DNA from 2 places in the Weizmannia sp. FSL K6-0777 genome. Region 2 is predicted to be linked to the other one. Evidence: riboswitches for the same ligand, from Rfam matches in the RefSeq annotation. Region 2 holds a riboswitch; the other holds the start of a gene.
The links. A riboswitch is a leader RNA that binds a small molecule or an ion and turns the genes downstream of it on or off. The one in region 2 is predicted to bind cyclic di-GMP.
Positions count from the first base shown of each region.

Region 1 (7,634 bases), 1.1 Mb from region 2:
TTTTTCTGCTAATTTCTTCGTTGAACTTTCAATTTGTTCAGCAGATGCGCCAATTTGCTGCGTACTTGCACTTAGTTCCATTGCGCCATGTTCCATCTCATTTATCGTTTCTTTCACATCTTCCATCACATAAAACAGTTCCGTCATGGTTGCCGATAATTCATCTGAATTGGAATCTACACGCTCTATTCCTTTTTTTAAATCTCCAACCAGATTTCGCATATTGCTTGTTGCATTATTTAAGAAGTTAGAGATCGTGCCAAATTCATCTGCACCTAAAATTTCCAGCGATTCAGCCAGGTTTCCCGACTCCAGGCTGGAAGCGTATTGCTTCATTTTTAATAACTTCCCGGTTAACCGGAAAGATGACCATAAACCTACACCAAGATAAAGGATTGCGGCAACAGACACAAACCAAATGGTTAAGTATTGGGGGATGATGAACATGCTGCCAACCAACAAAATGCCAATGAGAATATAAGGCAGGATAACGGTTTTGATTTGGCCCATTGTAATGGCTTTGGACAATTTTTTAATTCCCATGGTACGGCTCCCTTCATTTGAAACAGATTCAATACATTTAATGTTTATACAACATGGCACAAGCAGAAGTTCCCGCACCAACCGACCAAAATATGGCATAGCTGCCCCTCGTTATCCGGCCGGTGCTTACAGCTCGTTCAAAAGCCATAAACGGGCTAGCGGCTCCTGTATAGCCATATTCCGTGCCCACAATTGGGAACTTGCTTATGTCTTCTTTGAAGATTTCCTGGATTTTGTATATATTTTTCCGTGACAATTGGGAAAAGCAAAAAGCCTGAATATCCTTCGCGGTTAAATGATTCCGGCTGAGCAATTTTTCAACAAGCGCGGCAGTAGACAGAAAAGCATTGTCATTGTTTACATTCTCCCATTTTATTTTTCTATTCTTTTGTTCGGCTTTTCCCTCAACCAGTTGGGATACGCCACAAGCCGGAAAAGTAATTTTATCAATTGATTCTGTGTTCACTTGATAGGCTGAGTCGATAAACCCTGTTTTAACATGATGGCTTTTTTCCAGCAATACTGCAGCGGCCCCGTCTCCGAAACTGGCATATGTAACCGCATCCCCCTCGTTTGCAAAGCGGTGCATTTGCTCGGAGCCCACGACAAGCGCACGCTTGATATGCGGATTTGCGAGCATATTGCGGCTTACTTGATCCACTGCTACCACCATTCCGACACATGCCGCATTCATATCATAAACAACAGCTTCTTCTTTTCCGCCCAAAGATTGATGAATGGCAACCGCATTCGGTGGCCAAAAGTATTCAGGTGTCCCTGATACAAATACAATCATATCGAGATCCCGGCCGGCCAACCCGCTTTTTTCCAGCACTTTCTTTGATGCTTCCACCGCCATTGTTAAAGTGGTTTCAGTTTTATAATCTGCTATGTATCTGTTTTCTCTGCCAAGCGCTTGCAAAAGTCTTGTAATATCTTTTCCTTGCTGGCGAAAATGGGCCAGGTAATAATCGTTATGGCGCACCTTTTCAGGATGATAGACAGAGACTTCTCTTATTGTCACACTCGAATCCATTTTTACTTAACTCCTTCAAGCTGTTTTTAACGTGAAAGTTCCAATCCCGCTTGTAAACTATTGATAAATTCACCCGTAAAATTCACTTTTTTCGCGATTCTCTTCAGCTGTAAACGCGGCGTCACCCTTTTCGGTGTAATCATCAGGATTTTTTTAAATCCTAAACTCATATACAACGCATAGCTCTTTTCAAGCACCGGCAAAATTTCGGGCTTAAATGTCCTTAAATCGGATGAATCCACAATTAACGAATAATTTTTCACATTAATTTTTGAAACTTCTTTTTTTAAATCGTCTACAAACGTAGATGCCTTTTCTGTTGCGGCAAATCCGCCTAATGTAATGATAAAAGCTTTATGCTTGTTATCTGTTTGAAACTGTGCCATCCTTGCTTCCTCCTGCTTGTTAAATGAAGTTCTTCACATTTGATATCCGCACAACGAAAAAAGGACTAATCCCCTACCGATTAGTCCTTTTGATGTAAAATCGGTAACTGGCTGACATGGTCATCTGACTTTAGTCCCTTTAGCTTTGCGTCTCCACCTTTCGATGAATTTGCCTTTTTCAATTTTTATTGGAATTTTGCCGGAAAGCATGGAAATCCTGCCAAGTATTTCCATAGCCTTTATCATTATATAAATATATTATTATGTATGTCAATAGAATCATTTTTCGGACAGCTCTGAAGAGTAAATTCATCAATTTTTAGATGTTTTATGATAAAATGACTTATCCACATTTAGAAAATTTTTCCATCTATTTTTTCTGCTTTCAAAGTCAAAAAGAGCCGAATTTGCAAATTTCTTTTTTAAAATTGTGGATAACTTCAAAAAAACCTTTTTTTACATCACATCCTTTGCTATAATATAACCATTAAGTAAACCTTACTTGTATTGGCTTACTTAAATGGGTGAAATCCTCGTCTGTTAAAATGCGTGTCCGAAACGATTCCAACAGATTTGAGGATTTTTCTTTTGCCGTTTTTTTGAGTGCTTTTAAGATTGACGAACCTTTTTCAAACAGCTGTCTAATAATATCTGTTATTTGAACTAATAAATAATGATTTTTCATGGCTGTGTAGTTTTGGCTATTGGCATGTTCTATATTGTAACGATTATTTTTTTGTTCGTTAAATCCTTGATTTTCAATCTTCCAGCGGCTTCTTCCTGCAGCGATGAGTCGTTCCACGTTCTTTTTCGTGATTTTAATATCCGTTATAAATACATACTCTTTCGATTTCCCATCCTCTGTTTTCATTGTGGCCTCCATCAGATTGACCGTTCTGTCTTTGTAGGCAATATCATTCACCCAAACTAATGAATTCTGATCCTTACTTTGTTCCAGCTCTTTTATTGCCTTAAACTCCGTCGAGATACTTTTAATTCTCCCTTCCTTAAATCTGCATATATATTTCCATTTGTGCGCCCTGCACAGATTAAATACCGTTTCACATGCATAGAGACTATCTCCCAAGATACAAATCGGTAGTCTTTTAAATATTTTTTTTATTTTCTTTGCCAGCCTGTCGAAGGCTTTTAATTCACAATCTTGCTTAGAAACATTTTCTGATTCATTTTCGATAAATTCGGAGGCAATACTGAAGACCATATCCCCCACGACAAGCTTGGCTTCAAGTACATGGTGCATATAAAGTACGTTCGTTTCTCCTGTTTCTTTATTTGTATATGCCCGTCTCAGGCAGTGTTTACAATGTTTCTCATGAAAGGTGTGTAATCCAGTTCCATCAATGATGACACCCCAGTACTTTCCTTCAATTCGATAAGACTCGAGAGACCTTTTTTTCAATAATTCTTTAATCATATACGTTCTAATTTTTTCTAATTCATTTACATCTAAGCCAGATAAAAAGTCGTTAATTGTATCATAATGTGGAAGTTCTTCAAGAGAATCTAAGCCTAACACCTTCCCTACATTTTTAATACATTCTTCTTTATTAAAACTCTCACTCATGTTTCTCATGGATTTTAGGCCGGTCATATTTTTCAACATCATCGTAAATAAAAGGACCTCTGGACCATAAGTGATATAGCTTTGATGTCGGTGGTCTGCTACCTTTTTTAGGTTATTCATCAGGTCTTTGAAAAAATGCTTCTGAATTTTAAGGAACTCGAAAAAATAATTTGCTTCTTTTTCACGATTTCTTTTTTCTTTTCTAGTAACCAAAATAAAAACCCCCTCAAAACAGCCAAGTTTAATTAGGGCTTGCTGAACGAATCAAATTTTAGCTTGTATTCGACTTGTCACTAAGCCATACCAAAATATTCGTCCAGCAAGCTCTAATTATTTAAATTATTACATATTTGGCCGCTTTTTTGGGAGGTATATTTAAATTATCACGAAAAATTTTTACTCCTCAGAGCTGATTTTTCGGACTGCATTAAGCATAATTGCCGCATTTTTTTGAAAAAATGAATGAACCGGCTTTCATAGTTTTAAAATTGTGGATAACTTCAAATGAGATTCATATGACATGGTCGTTTTCCAAGCAGCCAAAGTCCCGGAAGGTCTCATCCTTTCCCAAAACTGCAGAAAGAGGCAGCCTGCTAAAATTTGTAGTTTCAACGCATATTTGATTTTTGAGATAGAGGTGATATCATTCACCTTAAAGGTGCCCTCCTTTCTGGTTGGCTTTTTTGCTGTTCGGGGCCCACCTTTTCATTTTAAGCTTCTGTTTTACTTTCATCATTCAGGTCTATAACAATAATGAAACGGTATCGCCTTTTTCATTTGGTGATATTATCTGCCAACACTATACCAAGCAAGACATTAATCAAAACAGCATGAATCAAATTGGCGCTTTTGACCTTGAACTCGAACAGGGAACAAATCGATACATTTGCGAATCAGGGTTATTCTAAAATAACCATTGAGTTAGATATTTTGGTCGGGATCATAAGCAGACAAAAAGAAGCGTAATGGGAAAAGTTTTTACAAGGAGGGAGTAACCTTGAGGCAAACTTCTTTATTTGAGAACGACAATGACCAAAACCGTCCCTTGGCCACGCGAGTACGTCCTAAAAATTTAGACGAATTCGTTGGACAAAAGCACCTGATAGGTAAAGGAAAAGTGCTTAGAGAAATGATTGAACATGACCGTCTTTCTTCCATGATCTTCTGGGGTCCCCCCGGCGTAGGCAAGACAACATTGGCGAAAATTATTGCAAATCAAACGCAATCGGAATTTATTAATTTTAGTGCTGTTACCAGTGGGATTAAAGATATTCGAAACGTTATGAAAGAAGCTGAAGAACGCCGGCAATTAGGCGAAAAGACAATTTTGTTTCTCGATGAGATCCACCGATTCAATAAGGCACAGCAAGATGCCTTTTTACCGTATGTGGAGAATGGTAGCATTATCCTTATCGGCGCAACCACTGAAAATCCGTCATTTGAAGTCAATTCGGCCTTGTTATCGAGGACTAAGGTTTTTGTCCTACATAAATTAACGAGTAGTGAAATCGTGGAATTATTAAAACAGGCCATTGTAAATCCCCATGGGTATGGCCTTCAAAAGATTGAAATTGAAGATCAAACTTTATTGGCCATTGCAGAATTTTCCGATGGGGACGCCCGTACTGCGTTGAACACGCTGGAAATGGCTGTTTTAAATGGGCATAAGCAGGAGGATACCATCATCATCAGGAAAGAAGACCTTTCCCAAATGATCAACAGAAAATCATTATTGTACGACAAAAATGGTGAGGAGCATTATAATATTATTTCTGCCTTGCATAAGTCGATGCGAAATAGCGACGTGAATGCGGCGGTCTATTGGTTATCACGGATGTTGGAAGCCGGAGAAGATCCGCTGTTTATTGCGCGAAGATTGGTCAGATTTGCAAGTGAAGATATCGGTTTAGCCGACAATCGGGCTTTAGAAATTGCGGTATCTGTTTTTCAAGCATGTCAATTTATTGGTATGCCTGAATGTAATGTACACTTAACCCAAGCTGTCATTTACCTTTCACTGGCACCAAAATCTAATTCAGCATATTTAGCTTATATGAGCGCAAAGAAAGATGCACTGAACTCAATGAATGAACCTGTTCCCCTCCATTTACGCAATGCCCCTACCAAATTGATGAAAGATTTAAATTACGGAAAAGGATATAAATACGCGCATGATACAGAAGAAAAATTAACAACGATGCAGACGATGCCGGATTCGTTAGCAGGGCACGCGTATTATCATCCGACAAATCAAGGTTCAGAGGCCAGATTCAAACAAAGACTTGAGGAAATCTCAGAATGGCATAAAAGGAACCGTAAATCGTAGTGTGAACGAAGATGTTCGATCGTAAAAAAACCATTGTGAGGCAATCTTTATGATTCAGCTGTTGAATGTTTTTGCCATCCAAAAATAGCCGAAAGTTGACGGTGTTGCCTGTCACTTTTCGGAAATTATCGCGTTTCGACATACTCCGGAAAGGGGTAGATACCCTTCATTTGGATCTTCTGATTAGATTACTGGTATACAATTTACTCGAAATCTTTATTGGCAAAATGAAAAGCATCCACTCATTTGGATGCTTACTTTTTTAAAATATTCAAATTGCTTATATATCTATCATTTTATCCAAAGTGAACGGAAATTCATATCCTTTCGTGGTGTTTTGTTGGATATTCAAGCAACATTTTCACTTAAATGATGTTCAGCAACCATAATGAGTAAGAAGACCTTCATATCGTTTCCCGTTACGATTGATAGGATTGCTTGATTATCCGAATTTCAAATTAACCCTCCCCCTTAATATAGGTGGGGGATTTTCGCGAGTACCACTACGTTTAGAAAGTGTGTAGCAGCTTCTATTGTCTTCTTTACAGAGCATCCCGTCATTACCTTTTCTGCCTGTCCCAGTATTTTTTTCGGGCCCACACAACTAATAACCCAGCAGCCACGACAAGCAAAGAAACATCCACTATTTTTTCCATCATACTATTGGCCCCCTATACTACCCCTTCCAGCCTAATTCCCAGTTTACCTTTTTTATTGTGATTCACTCTGTTCAAGATAAGATACTGGTGGAAGGCTTTCCAATTGATTGTCAGCTTCAGAATTTGAATGATTCATTCTATTTCTGAGACTTTTCTTATTCTTATTACAATTGTAATGCATCCGTTATTCAAATGCGAGTTTTGTATGCTAAATAAATATAAATTTCTAAAAAAAGAAAAAGGCTTATTTTGACCGAATGCTCTTGAAACGAGAAATTTGAATTTGGGGAAAAGGAGGATCATGATGGCTATTTTCTTCCAAGGACTGGCTTACTTTTCTTCAGACTCCACCAAAGATCCAGTACCATTGAACCATATTTTCTTAAATCCTTCATCCCCCAAAAAATTTCACCCCAATGAAAAAAGCATTTTTTACACTGTATCGTGAATACTTCTTTACATGGCCGGTGTATCTACCTTAAATTGTTCAGCGACATATTTCGCATACGTTTCATGCGTACGTACCAATTCATCATGTGTACCTGATCCTGTGACTTGACCTTTTTCAATAAAGTAAATCTTATCGCTGTCCACAATGGTTGCCAAGCGGTGGGCGATGACTAAAGTCGTACGACCTTTCATCAAGTTTGTTAAGGCTTCTTGGACTTTCATCTCTGACTCACTATCAAGACTGGCAGTGGCTTCATCCAGCATTAAAATCTTGGGGTTGCGCAAGAAGGCCCGGGCAATGGCAATACGCTGACGCTGGCCGCCGGAGATTTTCACGCCGCGTTCCCCCACTTCTGTTTCAAGCTTGTCAGGCATTTCTTCAACAAATTTGCGTGCAAAGGCTAAATCTAAAACGTTCCAAAGTTGTTCATCCGTAAATGTACCATCTAATCCGTAAGTCAAATTGTCACGGATTGTACCGGCCATAATCGCAGAATCCTGTGAAACGTATCCGATTTGGCTGCGGTAATTTGTTAAATTGATCTCTTCAATCTTCACATCTCCAAATTTGATTGATCCGCTTGTAGGTGCATAGAAACGTTCAAGCAAACTAAAGATTGTCGATTTGCCACCGCCGGAAGGACCTGCA
Region 1 is NZ_CP151971.1:2,790,217-2,797,850, forward strand. It holds gene NST70_RS13405 (methyl-accepting chemotaxis protein) at 1-543, opposite strand, end outside; gene NST70_RS13410 (3-oxoacyl-[acyl-carrier-protein] synthase III C-terminal domain-containing protein) at 581-1,579, opposite strand; gene NST70_RS13415 (hypothetical protein) at 1,606-1,965, opposite strand; cyclic di-GMP riboswitch class I at 2,065-2,149, opposite strand; gene NST70_RS13420 (transposase family protein) at 2,453-3,763, opposite strand; gene NST70_RS13425 (replication-associated recombination protein A) at 4,548-5,876, shown strand; gene NST70_RS13430 (ABC transporter ATP-binding protein) at 6,992-7,634, opposite strand, start outside.
Region 1: it holds a riboswitch for cyclic di-GMP, as region 2 does, so the genes downstream of both, NST70_RS13415 (hypothetical protein) here and NST70_RS01590 (GGDEF domain-containing protein) in region 2, are expected to answer to the same signal.

Region 2 (7,634 bases):
GGAATGGTTCGTTGCCCATTGTGTCATCCTCGGCACAGGCATCTTCCGCCACTTTCCGCCATTCGGCTTCTACAAATTCTTCAACGCCGAGGTCCTTCAGTGTCAGCGGCAGGCCGACTGCTTTGATAAAGCGGATGACAGTTTCAAGCTCTTCTTTCGGTGCATTTTCAAGGACGAGCTGTGCGAGCAGGCCAAATGTCACTTTTTCGCCGTGCTGTGCACGATGGAGGGCAGGGACAGCTGTCATGCCGTTATGGATGGCGTGTGCTGCGGCAAGACCGCCGGATTCCGCACCGACACCGCTCAAATAGATGGTCGCTTCAATGGTATCCTGCACCGCCCGGGTTGGCACTTTGTTTTTCACGGCTTCCACTGCTTTTACGCCGTTTTCGAGAATCGTTTCGTAGCAAGTGCGGGCAATGGCCAGGCCGGTGAGGGATGGCTTCATTAAAACAAGGTTGTCGCCGTTTGCCGCGTAGCAGGCGCGCGCTTCAAAATAAGTGGCAAGCGCGTCCCCGATCCCGGCGGCGAAAAAGCGGACCGGTGCTGCAGCTAAAATTTCCGTGTCTGCGAGCACGACATCCGGATTGCTCGGCAGGAACAAGTAACGGTCAAAAGCGCCGTCTTCTTTGTAAAGAACGGCAAGGGCCGTGCACGGTGCGTCAGTGGAGGCAATCGTCGGAAAAATGACAACCGGAAGTTTTTCATAATAAGCGGTTGCTTTTGCGGTATCAAGCGTTTTTCCGCCGCCGATGCCGACAATGACATTGGCGCCTGCTTCACGTGCAAGCCGGCGGTTACGGTCTACTTCTTCCTGGGTGGTTTGATAATTGAACTGTTCGAAAGTTGCTTTCCCGCCGCCTTCCCGGACAGATTTTCCGGCTTCTTCTTTTGCGCGGCCGAGGATGAATTCGTCACAAATCACATAGGCATTGTCGCCCAAATCTTTTATGTACGCATATAAATTGGCAAGCAGGCCGTTCCCTACGATAAACTTTTTCGGCGATGTAACGGATTTTACAGGAATTTTCATAACATGTACTGCCTCCTAAAATTTTTTTCTTTCTACACTCTCATTATATTAAAAATGTAAGCGGAAACCAAGGTAAAAGATGTGAAAATAAGATCATCCGATGTTATAAAAAAACAAATAAATATGATGATTGAAAACGCGTTCAAAAAATTTTATAATATTGTTATACAACAGTGCTGGTTTTTAAACAGCAAGGGGAAACAGGGAGAAAATGAAAATGGGAGGGGAGTCCATGAACGTGCCATTGGTGTTGACGGAATTTCTGGATCGCGCGGTGCTTTTGTACGGCGGGAAAACAGCGGTGTATTGCGGGGACCGGGCGTTTACATACCGGGAGCTGAACGGAAGGGTGAACCGGCTGTCGTACGGGTTAAAAAATCTTGGCATTGAAAAAGGGGATCGGGTGGCCTATCTCGCGCCGAATACAGTGGAAATGCTGGAAGGCTTTTACGGGATTTTCCAGCTGGGGGCGGTGATGGTGCCGCTGAATATCCGGCTGACCCCGGAAGACTACCGGTTTATTTTAAATCACAGCGGATCGAAAGTATTGTTTGTGGACCAGGAGATGTACCATTTGATCGAGCCGGTAAAGGATGAGCTTGAAACGGTGGAGCAAATTATTATCCACTATAAAGAGGATGACTGTGCTGAAATTGATTATGACCGCTGGCTGGACAGATTTCCGCCGGATCCGTTCCCGCGTGCCGGCCTCGATGAAAACGATGTGTGCAGCCTGCTTTATACGAGCGGGACGACCGGAAATCCTAAGGGCGTGATGCTTACCCACCGTAATAATTATTTGCATGCATTAAGCGCGATGCACCATTTGCGCGTTACGGACCGCGATGTCTATTTGCATGTGCTCCCGATGTTCCATGTAAACGGATGGGGCTCGCCGTTTTACTATACAGCAAACGGGGCGACCCATGTCTGCCTCCGCAAACCGTCGGCGGAAGCCATTTTCACGGAAATCATCAGGCATAATGTGACGGTGGTGCATATGGCGCCAACTGTGCTGAACAGCCTGTTGCAGTACAACGCGGAACACCATCCCGCTATTGAACAGGACGTGCGTGTTGTCATCGCCGGAGCTGCACCGCCGCCCGCATTTGTGGAACGCGTGGAAAAAGAACTCGGCTGGGAATTCATCCAGGTGTACGGCATGACGGAGTCAACACCGCTCACCCTTGTATCTGTCATTCGTTCGCAGCTTGGCGGGCTGGACCGTGATACACAATTGCGGTTGCGGGCGAAAGCCGGGTTTCCGATGATCGGAAGCGATGTCCGGGTTTTACGGGAAAATGACGAAGAAGTGGCCCATGACGGGAAAGAAATCGGCGAGGTCACGGTAAGAGGCCATGGTGTTATGCTCGGATACTGGAAAAACCCGGAAGAAACGATGAAAACGATCCGGAACGGGCGGCTCTATACAGGGGATATGGCGACCGTTGATGAATACGGCTATATCGATATCGTCGACCGTAAAAAAGACATTATTATCAGTGGCGGAGAGAATATATCCTCTATAGAAGTGGAAGGAGTGCTGTATGAGCATCCGGCTGTCCTTGAAGCAGCGGTGATTGCTGTTCCACATGAAAAATGGGGGGAGACCCCGCATGCGTTTGTCGTCCGGAAAGCAGATGCGGCCGCAACAGAAGAAGACATCATCCGTTTTTCAAGGGAAAGGCTTGCCCATTTCAAAGCCGTGACGGGTGTGACATTTGTGGATGAGTTGCCGAAAACGGCATCTGGCAAAATCCAGAAAGTCCGCCTGCGCAATGAATACTGGGAAAAGCTCGGGAAAACAGAGCGGTTTGTAAATTAGGGCTTGCTGAACGAATCCGATTCTGCGTTTGTCCCAATTGATCAGCAAGCTCAGAAGAATCTATCTACGACAATGCGTGATTCTGTCTTCTCTAATACGTTGAATCAGCTTTCGAGTGCAAGCTTTTCCCTCGATTTTTTATAAAACGCTTGCATTTAAATTTTGAATAAAGTTGTCAGCCTCCTTTCCAATTTAGAAATTTTGCTTACTCAGCAAGCCCTAATGAACATGTCTGAAACAGATCCGGCAAAACGCAAGGCCGCCGAAAAGCACAGGACAACGCGTTACATTTCGGCGTAAAACAGAGGAAAACATTTCACATCCATGCCCCTTGCTTCAGCGATGAGGCGGGGGGCGTTGGAGGAATCGCCATAAACGATTTCAGCAGCTGCAGACGGCAAATTTTAACCGAATTGCCCTTTCTTATCCTTTGACTGATGGTTTCTTTTGGACAGAAATACAGTATAATAGGATAAAAGACCTATATCAAAGGGGCAAATCCATTGAAAAATGGAGACGCAAAACTACAGGGGCTACCGGTTTTCTAACCATGCCAGCCAGTTGCTAATGCGCAGTGAAAAGCCGAAGTTTGGCCTTTGTTTTCGTTTGCAAGTTCCCCGGAGATTGATCAGAAAGGCGGGGCGGAAATGGGCAGGAAAATCGAGACATTGGAAGATTTTAAAAGAATCCTTTATCTTTGGATCAGCCCGCTTTTGATCGCTGCCCTTGCGATTTACAATTTGGTCCCTCACACAGGCACCCGTACAGCTTTATTTTATCTCGCCACGACGCGGATCCTGATTGCCTGGAACGCTCTGTTTCTCATCTGCATGGTTTTCAAGCGTTATTTCCGCTTGTTTGACTATGTGAATCTCGTGATCCTCACGGTTTATTATCTTGCCATCGTGATGGACTGTGTTTTTCAATACATGGTTCCGGGAAAAGAGGGAGCCATCGGAATTTCGATCATTTGGAGCCCGCTTCTATTTCTCTATATTTTTATCACGTTGAAAAAGCGGAACGGGATCATTTATTCGCTCGCTTTGTTCGTGACTACGCTTCTGATCGGAATGCCGCGGTTCCGCCATTTTTCCTTTGACTATAAAATATCCATGCTGATCTTTTACCTTGCCAATCTCGTCTATATCGCCATCTTTTGCATTTCTCATTATCTCTTAAAAGTATTTAGAGAATTGGAAGAGGAAAAGAAAAAGGCTTATTCGGACATTTTGACCGGGATTGCCAACCGACGCCAGGTGCAGGCATGGCTGGATGCTGCGGTTAAACACGCGGACAAAACCGGCACATCATTTTCCGTGATTTTTTTCGATATCGACTATTTTAAACAGGTGAATGACCAGTTCGGGCACCAGACAGGAGATGAGGTGCTGAAGGAATTTGTCCGTCTTTCCTCCCGGGTGATTTCAGCGAATGATTACATCGGACGCTGGGGCGGTGAAGAATTCATCATCATTACAAAGGATGAATTGCCCCAGGCAGAGGAACTGGCGGAATATTTGAAAGCAAGCATTAGCCGCCATTCATTTGGGCATGCGGGAAAGCTGTCCGCAAGTTTCGGTGTGACTGCATATACACCGGGGGATACAGCAGAAACCATTGTAAGGCGGGTGGACGAAGGGCTGTACAAGTCGAAGGGTCAGGGCAGAAACCGGATTACGGTGCTGTAAGGCAGGGAAAAGGCGGATTTTCTTCATTGCATGTGGCGAACATTTTAGCTGGCGGGTTTGCAATCAAAAAACCGTATGACAGCGGTAGTCCATTTAATTAACAGACTTGCTGCTCATAAACTGGGGTATGCGATTTGGCATGGAGAGTGCCTATAACCGCGGACGAACCTCAAAATTTGCAAAATCACTACGCGAGGCAGGGCATACGTTTGCGGCGGCACACTTCCGCTTGCGGAGCCTAAGCGGGGACTGCCATTTAGAAGTTCGCCGGTTTGCCCTGCCAGATGCTTTTTATACGGCGTATATATAATTTTCCATAAATGCATAAACCTGCTCGGCATCCGGTGGCTGTATGTTCAGCCGTTTTTCACAGGCTTCCAAATACGGCTTGAGCGTGCTGTCGCTTTTTGCCTCCTCGAGCGTAAGGCTGCCCTGTACGAGGCGGATTGCCGCTTCTTTTACCGTGTTATCATCCGTTTGAAACAAAAGATATGCCAAGCAACTGTACCGATCCATTGTTCTGCCTCCCGGAACCTTTTTATTCCCTTTTCGATAAAAGCGGCAAAAATTCCTGCAAATTTGCAAAAAAAGAAACAAAAAAGCAAGACCGGTGCGACAGGCCTTGCCTTATGATGCTATTTTAATCCGATATATTTTTTGGCGTTTCCATCCGGGGTGCGAGGCGCATCCTTTCTGGGAGCAACGAAATGGCAATTGCAGCCAGAATCAGGGCGCCGCCGAGAAAGAAGCGGCCGTTCAGGCTTTCATGGAGCAAAAGCCAGCCGAGAAAAGAGCCAGTGACAGGCTGCAAAAACATAAACAGTGACCCGCTGCCGGCCTCTACCATTTCAAGCCCTTTGTTCCACAAGAAGAAAGCGCCGGCTGTAGAGATGACGCCGAGATACAAAATACCTGCCATCCCCCAAAAACCGCCCGATGATACAGGCCAGGCCATCATGGCTTCGCGGGCGGCAAAAGGCGTTGTAAACAGCAGCCCGAACAAAATGGCATATGTTGTAATGGTTAACGAATCCATTTTCCAGGAAGCCACTTTTACATAAACGGACAGAAGTGCCCATGTAATCATCGCTCCAGCCAGAATCAGGCTGCCCCAAAAATAGGTTTGCACGTGAATGTCCCAGCCGATCACGATGACAACGCCCGCGGATGCGGTAATCAGCGCCAGTATTTTGCGCGCGGTCAATTTTTCTTTTAAAATGAAGCGCGCGAATATCACGATAAAAACCGGAGAAGCGGATGTAATGATCGCGCCGGTATGGGCGTCCGCTTTTTGCGTCCCGATAAACTGCATGGCAACGGATGCAAAATAGCCGATAAACCCGATCCAGGCGAGCAGCAGCCAGTCTTTTTTTGTAAGGCTTACCTTTTCCTTTTTCTTTCTGCCGGCATGCAATATCGCGTACAGTGCGGCAAAACCGATCATATACCGCAGCCATAAAAGCGTAAGCGGCGGTACGAAGTTTAAGACATATTTACTGACCACATACATCCCGCCCCAGATGCCGGATGCAAGTGCGAGGCAAAGTGCACCTGCCCATTTGTTTTTCACAGTCATCAACCTCCGTCTTTATTTTTTATCTAACAGCCAGACGGGGGTTTTGAAGCGGCTGTTCGTCCCCCGCATCAGGAACGAACAGGCTGGTCATTTTCAAACAGATCAAGATACAGACGCACAAACAGCACCTCCCACTATAATATTCTTAATTTTAACATATTTCCTCCCACGCAGCGAATAAAATAAATAAAATCATGAAAAAGGGGAAGTTGGACGTGATTGTAAAACAGCGGGAATATCCCGCACAAATCCGGGCGGGAGAGGCGTTGCTGGGGAGGCTGCCCAAAAGGCATCCGCTGTATGGGCAGATTGCGGAGGATGTAAAAAAGTGGAGGGCGAAATATAAAAGGGAGAAGCGGGCAGACCGTTTTTTGGAGATTCTTCCGTCCGACCAATTCCATGTTTACCATGCACTGCCCATTGCAAATACATGCCTGGACGGGTTAATTCTTACACGGAATCTTGTTTTGATTATAGGCTACACCCATTTATCCGGCGTGATTTTTCCGGATCCGGCTTTTTCCCAGCTTATCCAGCAAAAAGGCGGGAAGGAAAAAGGCTGGCCGGAACCGTTTGCGCGCCTGCAAAAACAAAGAGAAATCTTATGTACATGGGCCCGTATGCGGCATTTGCCCGAATTGACGCTGGAGTATTTGCTTGTCCTTTGCCATGAGGAGGCCGAGCTGAAAATGCCTGTTGTCAATTCAGCAGACGAATTGAAGATCTGCCCGGCAAGCCAGGCTGTTTATAAAGCTATAAAGATGCAGGACACATACAGCCAGCCGGTCCTGGACAGCAAGCATTTTAAAAAATGGCACAAGCATTTGCTGGAATGCCACGAAAAATCGGGGATCTTTCCGTGGCCGGTTGACCAAAGCGAATGGTATACGGGGGTCGGGTGCCCAGTGTGCCGCCGTTTCGAAATGGATTTTAATAATGGCATGTGGCACTGCCAGGTTTGCGGCCATACCAGTAAAGATGCGCACCGTAAAGCGATAGAAGAGTTCTATTTGCTTTTTGGCCAGGATGCGCCGGATGAGGCACTTTGTTCATTTTTGCGCGTGGATGCGCAAACAGCGGCAAAAATCGTGCGCGAGGCAGCGCATTAGTACACCAGTGCGATTTTAGCTGGAGGGCGCAATCGGAAAAAGTCTCCAACCAGAACGATGTGTGCACAGCCCTTGCTTTGATCCGCCAATCGCCACCGGGGAAGCAAACTGGACCTGGCGTACAAGTAAAAAGGCCCAAATCTATACCTTCCCTCACTGCCCATTTGGCGACTGTATAGAAATTGGCGGGTAACATAAGCTATTGAAAAAACGTTAACGCTGATTGCGAGGCTCAAACATGATTGGGTATGTTGTTTCCCTCATTGGATTTAATCTGGCTGTTTTTTGTGTAAAAAAGCGGCTTTCTCCCGGGCAGATCGTACAGATTTGGACGTTCACCATCGCTTCCCACTTGGTTTTTGATGTATATATCGATTACAAGTACCATGGCTACTGGTATTTT
Region 2 is NZ_CP151971.1:314,020-321,653, forward strand. It holds gene NST70_RS01580 (glycerol dehydrogenase) at 1-1,033, opposite strand, end outside; gene NST70_RS01585 (long-chain-fatty-acid--CoA ligase) at 1,266-2,858, shown strand; cyclic di-GMP riboswitch class I at 3,342-3,427, shown strand; gene NST70_RS01590 (GGDEF domain-containing protein) at 3,506-4,546, shown strand; gene NST70_RS01595 (hypothetical protein) at 4,838-5,062, opposite strand; gene NST70_RS01600 (EamA family transporter) at 5,187-6,122, opposite strand; gene NST70_RS01605 (NERD domain-containing protein) at 6,338-7,231, shown strand.